3 regions of the Alteromonas sp. LMIT006 genome follow, and region 2 is predicted to be linked to each of the others. Evidence: predicted binding sites of a transcription regulator. Region 2 holds the regulator's gene; each other region holds the start of a gene.
What was found. The regulator ArgR, encoded in region 2, controls arginine synthesis, uptake and breakdown. The targets are predictions, from matches to a motif close to ANTGAATANNTATTCANT.

Region 1 (2,281 bases), 170 kb from region 2:
TGGCTTGTTCTGCAGCTTTTTCAGCTTTCATACGCTCAGTCATATCTCGACCAAATGCAAGCAGACCAAGGCGATTGCCATCGTGATCAAAGAATGGAACTTTGCGCATTTCAAAATAACGACGGCGCCCATCGTGAAAGCGTAACCACAACTCTTCAGTCAAAGACACGTTTTTCTCTAATACTTCATTGTCCGAAGTGACCACCTGACGAGCGAGTTCCTCATCGTACACTTGATGCGGAGTAAGTCCGAGTAACTCATCTTGGGTTCGCCCCGTTAAGTCCTCTGCCACTCGGTTACAGCCGGCAAACTTGCCCTCTTCATTGCGATAATAAATTAAATCTGGTGAAGCATCGATGATGGAACGTAACAGCATAGATAAGCGACGTGCTTGAATTTCTTGTTCTGATTTATCGCGAATTTCTCGTTCGAGCTCTTCAAACACTTTTTCTCGCTCAAGTTGAGCATTACGGCGTTGTTCAATTTCGTAGTTGAGCTGTTTGATATTATTCTGAAGTTCTTTGTTGAGAAGAACGTCTTCCTCTCGAAGACTTTCTAATTCTTCAATCACTTCTTTTAAATGAGCTCGAGAATGTTCTAACTGCTTGACCAATTCGCTAAAAAAATACAACACCCACGGTGCACTCAGCATCGTTAAGATAATTGCGCTCATAAAATCTTCGAGCGTCGGCTCACTGTCCAAACTCACTCGGATTACGTAGGAACCGCCAATGGTAAAGCCGAGTGTTAATAAAACAAAAAAGAGACTGAGCTTTAACGTACCGTACCGTTCGACAAAGCTAGCAAAACGAAAAGCCCAAGTGTAACGTGATTGAGATGAATGCATGGCAATAAATAGTTATTGAACAACAAATACATTGTATCAGAATCTAGTTCTAAGGACACTTTTCAGGTTTGAATAAAAATTGACGTTAAACCCACCATCAAAACAAGCATTAAAACCCAGTAATAATGAATAAAAATTCATAAAAATGAATAATGTTACAAATTTGTGAACGCATTTGATTAGAATAAATTCATTTTTTCTACGTTTTTTTTAGAATATTCATCACTATCTATTAGCCCCAATAAAAAAATTAAACAATTGATTTCATTATAAAAAAAGTTTATAAAAATCTATTTTGTAAATCAGGATAAACAAACTAATATTTGACCTAATTGTCGCTTCAATGTATTTTAGCCAGTCTGCTAGACAAAAATGCATAAGAATTCTAATATCAGCTAGTAAGAGAGAGCCCGCCAAGGTGGTTTGCAAGTTCGCGCCGCAGCACACTGCGCAAGGCTTGTAAGGCTATAGTAAAAAAGTGCCCTAGACAGTGAATGCACACGATGCACTACGCATTGTGGCTATTTATGTTTTTTAATGGAGATCATTAATGAGTTTATATCAGCCAACTGATTCGCGGGATAACTGTGGTTTTGGCCTTATCGCACACACCACAGGTGAACCTAGTCACCGTTTGGTATCCACCGCTATTGAAGGTTTGGATCGTATGCAACACCGTGGCGGCATTGCTGCTGATGGGAAAACAGGTGATGGGTGCGGGTTACTTCTTGCTAAACCTGATGATTTTTTCCGTGGTATTGCCGAAGATAAAGGCTGGCGTTTAAACAAAAATTTCGCAGTTGGCATGGTCTTTTTAAACCAAGATCCTATTCTAGCTGAAGCGGCTCGAACAGTTATTAACGAAGAACTCATAAAAGAAACCTTTGATGTAGTAGGTTGGCGTGAAGTTCCAGTCGACAAATCAGTACTGGGCGAACTGGCATTGACTGGGGTACCGCAAATTGAGCAAGTATTCGTCAATGCACCTAATGGCTGGCGCGAAACAGATATTGAAAGACGCCTTTACATGGTGCGTCGCCGTGCAGAGAAGCGTTTATTAAACGACCCAGATTTTTATGTTTGCTGTTTGTCAGGTTTGGTGACCATTTATAAAGGTTTGGTCATGCCTAAAGATTTACCTGCTTTTTATCTCGACTTGGCAAACGAGCGATTGACGTCAAGTATTTGTGTCTTCCACCAACGCTTTTCAACAAATACCCTACCGAAGTGGCCACTGGCTCAGCCTTTCCGCTTTCTAGCGCACAATGGTGAAATTAACACCATTAAAGGCAATCGTGATTGGGCCATTGCTCGCACGAGTAAATTCGTTACTCCACTGATTCCAGACCTGAAAGACGCAGCACCATTTGTGAATACCTCAGGATCTGATTCATCTTCATTGGACAACATGCTAGAACTATTTTTAGCTGGTGG
Region 2 (2,281 bases):
CATCGTAGCGGAGCTATCTAGCCACATATCAGGTTCGCCTGCTCGAGCAAAATGCAAGTACATAGTTTGTGTTTCAGAAGCAGTTGATGTGACGCCATAAGTTGGAAAACGGGTGTCTATGAAGCCATTCATGGTGACCAGTTCATCGAAATAATTCACAGCAATGTCGCTAAAGTAAGCAGACATACTAATAAATGAGTTGGTGTTCTCGGTGATGACGACTGTCATTTGCCCGCTGATAATAATGTCAAGGTTAGCTTGGCACCGATTAAATTTGATGGTGATATTACCTTCTGCATCACTGTTGAGTTTGGTTGCGATGACCATATTGCCACCATAATTACAGACACTAGAAAAACTCGTAGCAGAACCAATTTCAAAATCCAAAGCATTTTCCAGTGCAATATCGACGGTATTGATCTGCATATTCCCAATGAGCATATCGTATTGTTGTAACACATTGCTCAGGCTCATGGTGGATGGGGATTGGCTTCCTGTATAGCTGCTATCAACAAGGCCTTTGGCGGCGCGTTCAAGCTCGGTTTGACTGCGATTTAGGCCATTGTTAATGACGTCTCTGTCGCTTGCAGTAGGCTGTGAAGGGGTACCAGTATTATTGGAGGGAGGAGGTGTTGCACTGCCACCTCCACCACCGCCACATGCGGTCAATGTACATGCCAGAAAGAAAGAATAAACGAAGCGTCTGTTGAACATAATTATCCGTGATGTTGCCTTTTCCCAAACGGGAGAGTAGACGCTTAGTTACACATTTTCAAATAAATCTTCCACGTAGCGACACACATCGTCTATTTTGGCGATGTCAGCGGGGGCGATAAAAATCGTATCATCCCCAGCTATGGTCCCCAATACTCCATCTTTCTTGCCCAGTGAATCCAGTAGTCTTGCAATTAACTGTGCGGCCCCAGGGCTTGTGCGAATAACCACCATCACGTTGTTATGAGTGACATCATACACCAGCTGTTTTAAAGGGCTCTTGGCAGTGGGCATACCCAATTCAGGCGGCAAGCAATATACCATTTCACCGAGCGCGTTACGTGTTCGCACAGCGCCGTACTTGGTCAGCATGCGAGAGACTTTTGATTGACTGACATTGTCAAACCCACTCGCTTTGAGTTGTTCAACAATATCGCTTTGAGAGCCACAGGTTTCGGCGGTAAGAATCGCTTTAAACGCTTTAATCAACTCTTCTTGTTTGGCGGTAGGCATAATGATCCCTTGATCAAGAATACTTATTTTTATTGGTATTTTGCATTAGGGCTTGAAATAAAGCAATTCGTACCTATAACTATCACCTACAACTAATACCTACAACTAATGGACAATTGCTTACTCAAGCCATGTCGATTAGGGTGGAAGGCAACAACACACTATCTACTATCGTTTAGGAGAAAAACATGAAAGTAGCAGTCTTAGGCGCTGCTGGCGGTATCGGCCAAGCATTATCTTTATTACTTAAAACGCAATTGCCTGCGGGTTCTGAACTTGCGTTATATGACGTTGCTCCAGTGGTTCCTGGTGTTGCGGTTGATCTAAGCCACATCCCAACTGCTGTTGCAGTAACTGGTCATGGTGCGGATAATTTAGCAGACGCATTAACAGGTTGTGATATTGTTTTGATTCCAGCGGGTGTGCCTCGTAAGCCTGGTATGGATCGTTCTGATTTATTTAATATCAACGCTGGTATTGTTAAAAACTTAGTTGAAGCAATTGCCGATAACTGTCCAAACGCATGTGTTGGCATCATTACTAACCCTGTGAACACGACAGTTGCGATTGCAGCCGAAACCTTGAAAGCAAAAGGCGTTTACGACAAAAACAAATTATTCGGTGTGACCACGCTTGACGTAATCCGTGCTGAAGCGTTTGTTGCTGAAGCAAAAGGTCTAAATGTCGCTGATGTTCACGTACCAGTGATCGGTGGTCACTCAGGTACGACTATTCTTCCTTTACTTTCTCAAGTTGAAGGCGCATCTTTCTCTGATGAAGAAGTTGCGGCGCTTACTACTCGTATCCAAAATGCCGGTACTGAGGTTGTTGAAGCGAAAGCGGGTGGCGGTTCTGCTACATTATCAATGGGTCAAGCGGCTGCGCGTTTCTGTTTATCTCTAGTTGCAGCAATGCAAGGTGAAGAGGTTACTGAGTACACTTACGTACAAGTTGATGGCTCTGATGACGCAGCATTCTTTGCGCACCCAGTACGTTTAGGTAAAAACGGCGTAGAAGAAATTTTATCCTACGGCGAATTAAGTGCATTTGAACA
Region 3 (2,281 bases), 1.2 Mb from region 2:
TCGACAAATCGTCTGGAGCGATTTGGACTGCCGCAGGCATCGCGCAGCGGCGAGGGCAGGAGCCCGAGGTCAATCCTGAAGCAAAGCCACTTACAAAAATGCCACCGTTAGGTGGCTTTTTTGTGGGCGCAAGGAAGATGAGAACCGATAAGAGGTTCGACAAATCGTCTGGAGCGATTTGGACTGCCGCAGGCATCGCGCAGCGGCGAGGGCATGTGCTTATACTAACTTCAATACTTCGCTCACTAACTTGGCTATTCCACTCTCAGCTTGTACGATGTTTTCTGCAAGCATATACGCAGGTGTTGTGACGAGTTTATTTTCTTCATCAATAACAATATCTCCGACCTGTGCTGAGCAATGTTGAGCCCCCATAGCGTTCAAGGCTGATGCGGTATCTTCATCCGTACCAATTGTAGCTTTAACGCCTTTTCCATAAATATGTGAGCAAAGCGCTGGCGCAATGCACATGTAGCCTGCAGGCTTGTGCGCGTCTTTAAAATCTTTGGCTAAGTCGAGCAATTGAGAGTTCACCGTCATATTGGTCCCGTTAAAGGCAAAATCAGACAGATTTTTTGCGACACCAAAACCACCTGGAATAATCAGCGCATCAAAATTATTCGCCACACATTCAGATAATGGCTTGATGTTGCCTCTGACAATGCGCGCAGATTCAATGAGCACATTACGCGATTCGGGCATTTCTTCACCGGTCATATGGTTAATAACATGATGCTGAGCCTGATCAGGCGCAAAACATTGATAGCTTGCGCCGTTCTTTTCGAGGTGTAAAAGCGTTAACACAACTTCGTTGATTTCGGCTCCATCAAAGACGCCACACCCAGATAAAACCACTGCTATATTTTGAGACATTTTTACACCATCCTGTTTGATTTCAATGAAGTCAAAGTTACCTTTATTTTCCTGTGATTGTAAATACTCAAAGTCAATTTTGTGAATAAAATTCGTTGCCTAGAACCTGCGTCTATAATTAAACATAAAATGGTAAGACCAATTTTCGTATTCTGTCAATTTAGGCAATAAAGAATACCTGAAACGCTAGTAATAACTGACATTGTCTACTCCTCGCTTGTTATTTAAATGTAAAAATGATGAATTTTTTGGCGTTATTAATGACTATTTATGCAAATTTATAAGAAAAAAGTATTAAATTGGTCACCTTTCCCTTGTTATTGAGTATTGATCTAGTTGATAATGAAAACATCCTAAACTAATGGGAGTGTCTCTAATGGAACCTACCCAAATTAATGAGCTTTTGTTTGAAGCGGCAACACTACTTGCAACCGGAATGGCGGTGGTGTTTGTTTTTCTTACTATTTTGATCTTCAGCGTCAAGCTCATGACTAAGCTGTGTTTGGCTTTTCCTGAGTCTCAAACGCAACAACCCGCGCCTGCTATGGCAGCACCAAAACCTACTACGCAATCTAATGATGATACGTTGGTCGCAATCAAAGCGGCAGTTGACGCGTATCGTCAAGGCAATACTAGTCGTTCATAAGGAGCTATATAATGTCAAAAAAACTTCTCTTAACTGAGTTGGCGCTACGTGATGCGCATCAATCTCTTTTAGCGACTCGTATGCGTTTGGATGATATGTTACCTATTGCAGCTGAGCTGGATAAAATAGGTTATTGGTCAATGGAATCTTGGGGTGGGGCAACCTTTGATAGTTGTATTCGTTACCTTGGCGAAGATCCTTGGGAGCGCATTCGCGAATTAAAAGCCGCCATGCCCAATACCAAGCAACAAATGCTGTTACGTGGACAAAACCTGCTCGGCTACCGTCACTATGCCGACGATGTCGTCGCTAAATTTGTTGAGCGTGCGCATACCAATGGTGTTGACGTATTCCGAATTTTTGATGCGATGAATGATGTGCGCAATGTTGAAACGGCCATTAAGACGGCAGTGGATATCGGTGCACACGCTCAAGGCACATTGGCATATACCATTTCTCCGGTGCATAACTTAGAGCTCTGGTTAGATATGGCTAAGCGCTTAGAAGATTTAGGCGTACATTCGATTTGTATTAAAGACATGGCGGGTTTATTAAACCCATATGAATGCGAAACCTTAGTGACCGCACTCAAAAAGACCGTTGATGTACCCATTGCGATGCAATGTCATGCTACGACAGGTCTATCGACCGCGACGTATCAAAAAGCCATTGATGCGGGCATTGACATGCTCGATACCGCCATTTCTCCGATGTCCATGACGTATGGTCATACTGCAACAGAAACCGTGATATCTATGGTCG

Region 1: a site for ArgR is predicted at 1,219-1,236, ahead of gltB (glutamate synthase large subunit). Genes of this name have one in related genera too.
Region 3: a site for ArgR is predicted at 1,133-1,150, ahead of NLG07_RS06680 (OadG family protein). Genes of this name have one in related genera too.

The regions. Positions count from the first base shown of each region.
Region 1 is NZ_CP101291.1:62,867-65,147, forward strand. Features, by position in the region: gene arcB (aerobic respiration two-component sensor histidine kinase ArcB) at 1-847, opposite strand, end outside; gene gltB (glutamate synthase large subunit) at 1,398-2,281, shown strand, end outside.
Region 2 is NZ_CP101291.1:230,290-232,570, reverse strand. Features, by position in the region: gene NLG07_RS01100 (VCBS repeat-containing protein) at 1-714, opposite strand, end outside; gene argR (transcriptional regulator ArgR) at 763-1,227, opposite strand; gene mdh (malate dehydrogenase) at 1,416-2,281, shown strand, end outside.
Region 3 is NZ_CP101291.1:1,417,679-1,419,959, forward strand. Features, by position in the region: gene elbB (isoprenoid biosynthesis glyoxalase ElbB) at 220-873, opposite strand; gene NLG07_RS06680 (OadG family protein) at 1,250-1,519, shown strand; gene oadA (sodium-extruding oxaloacetate decarboxylase subunit alpha) at 1,531-2,281, shown strand, end outside.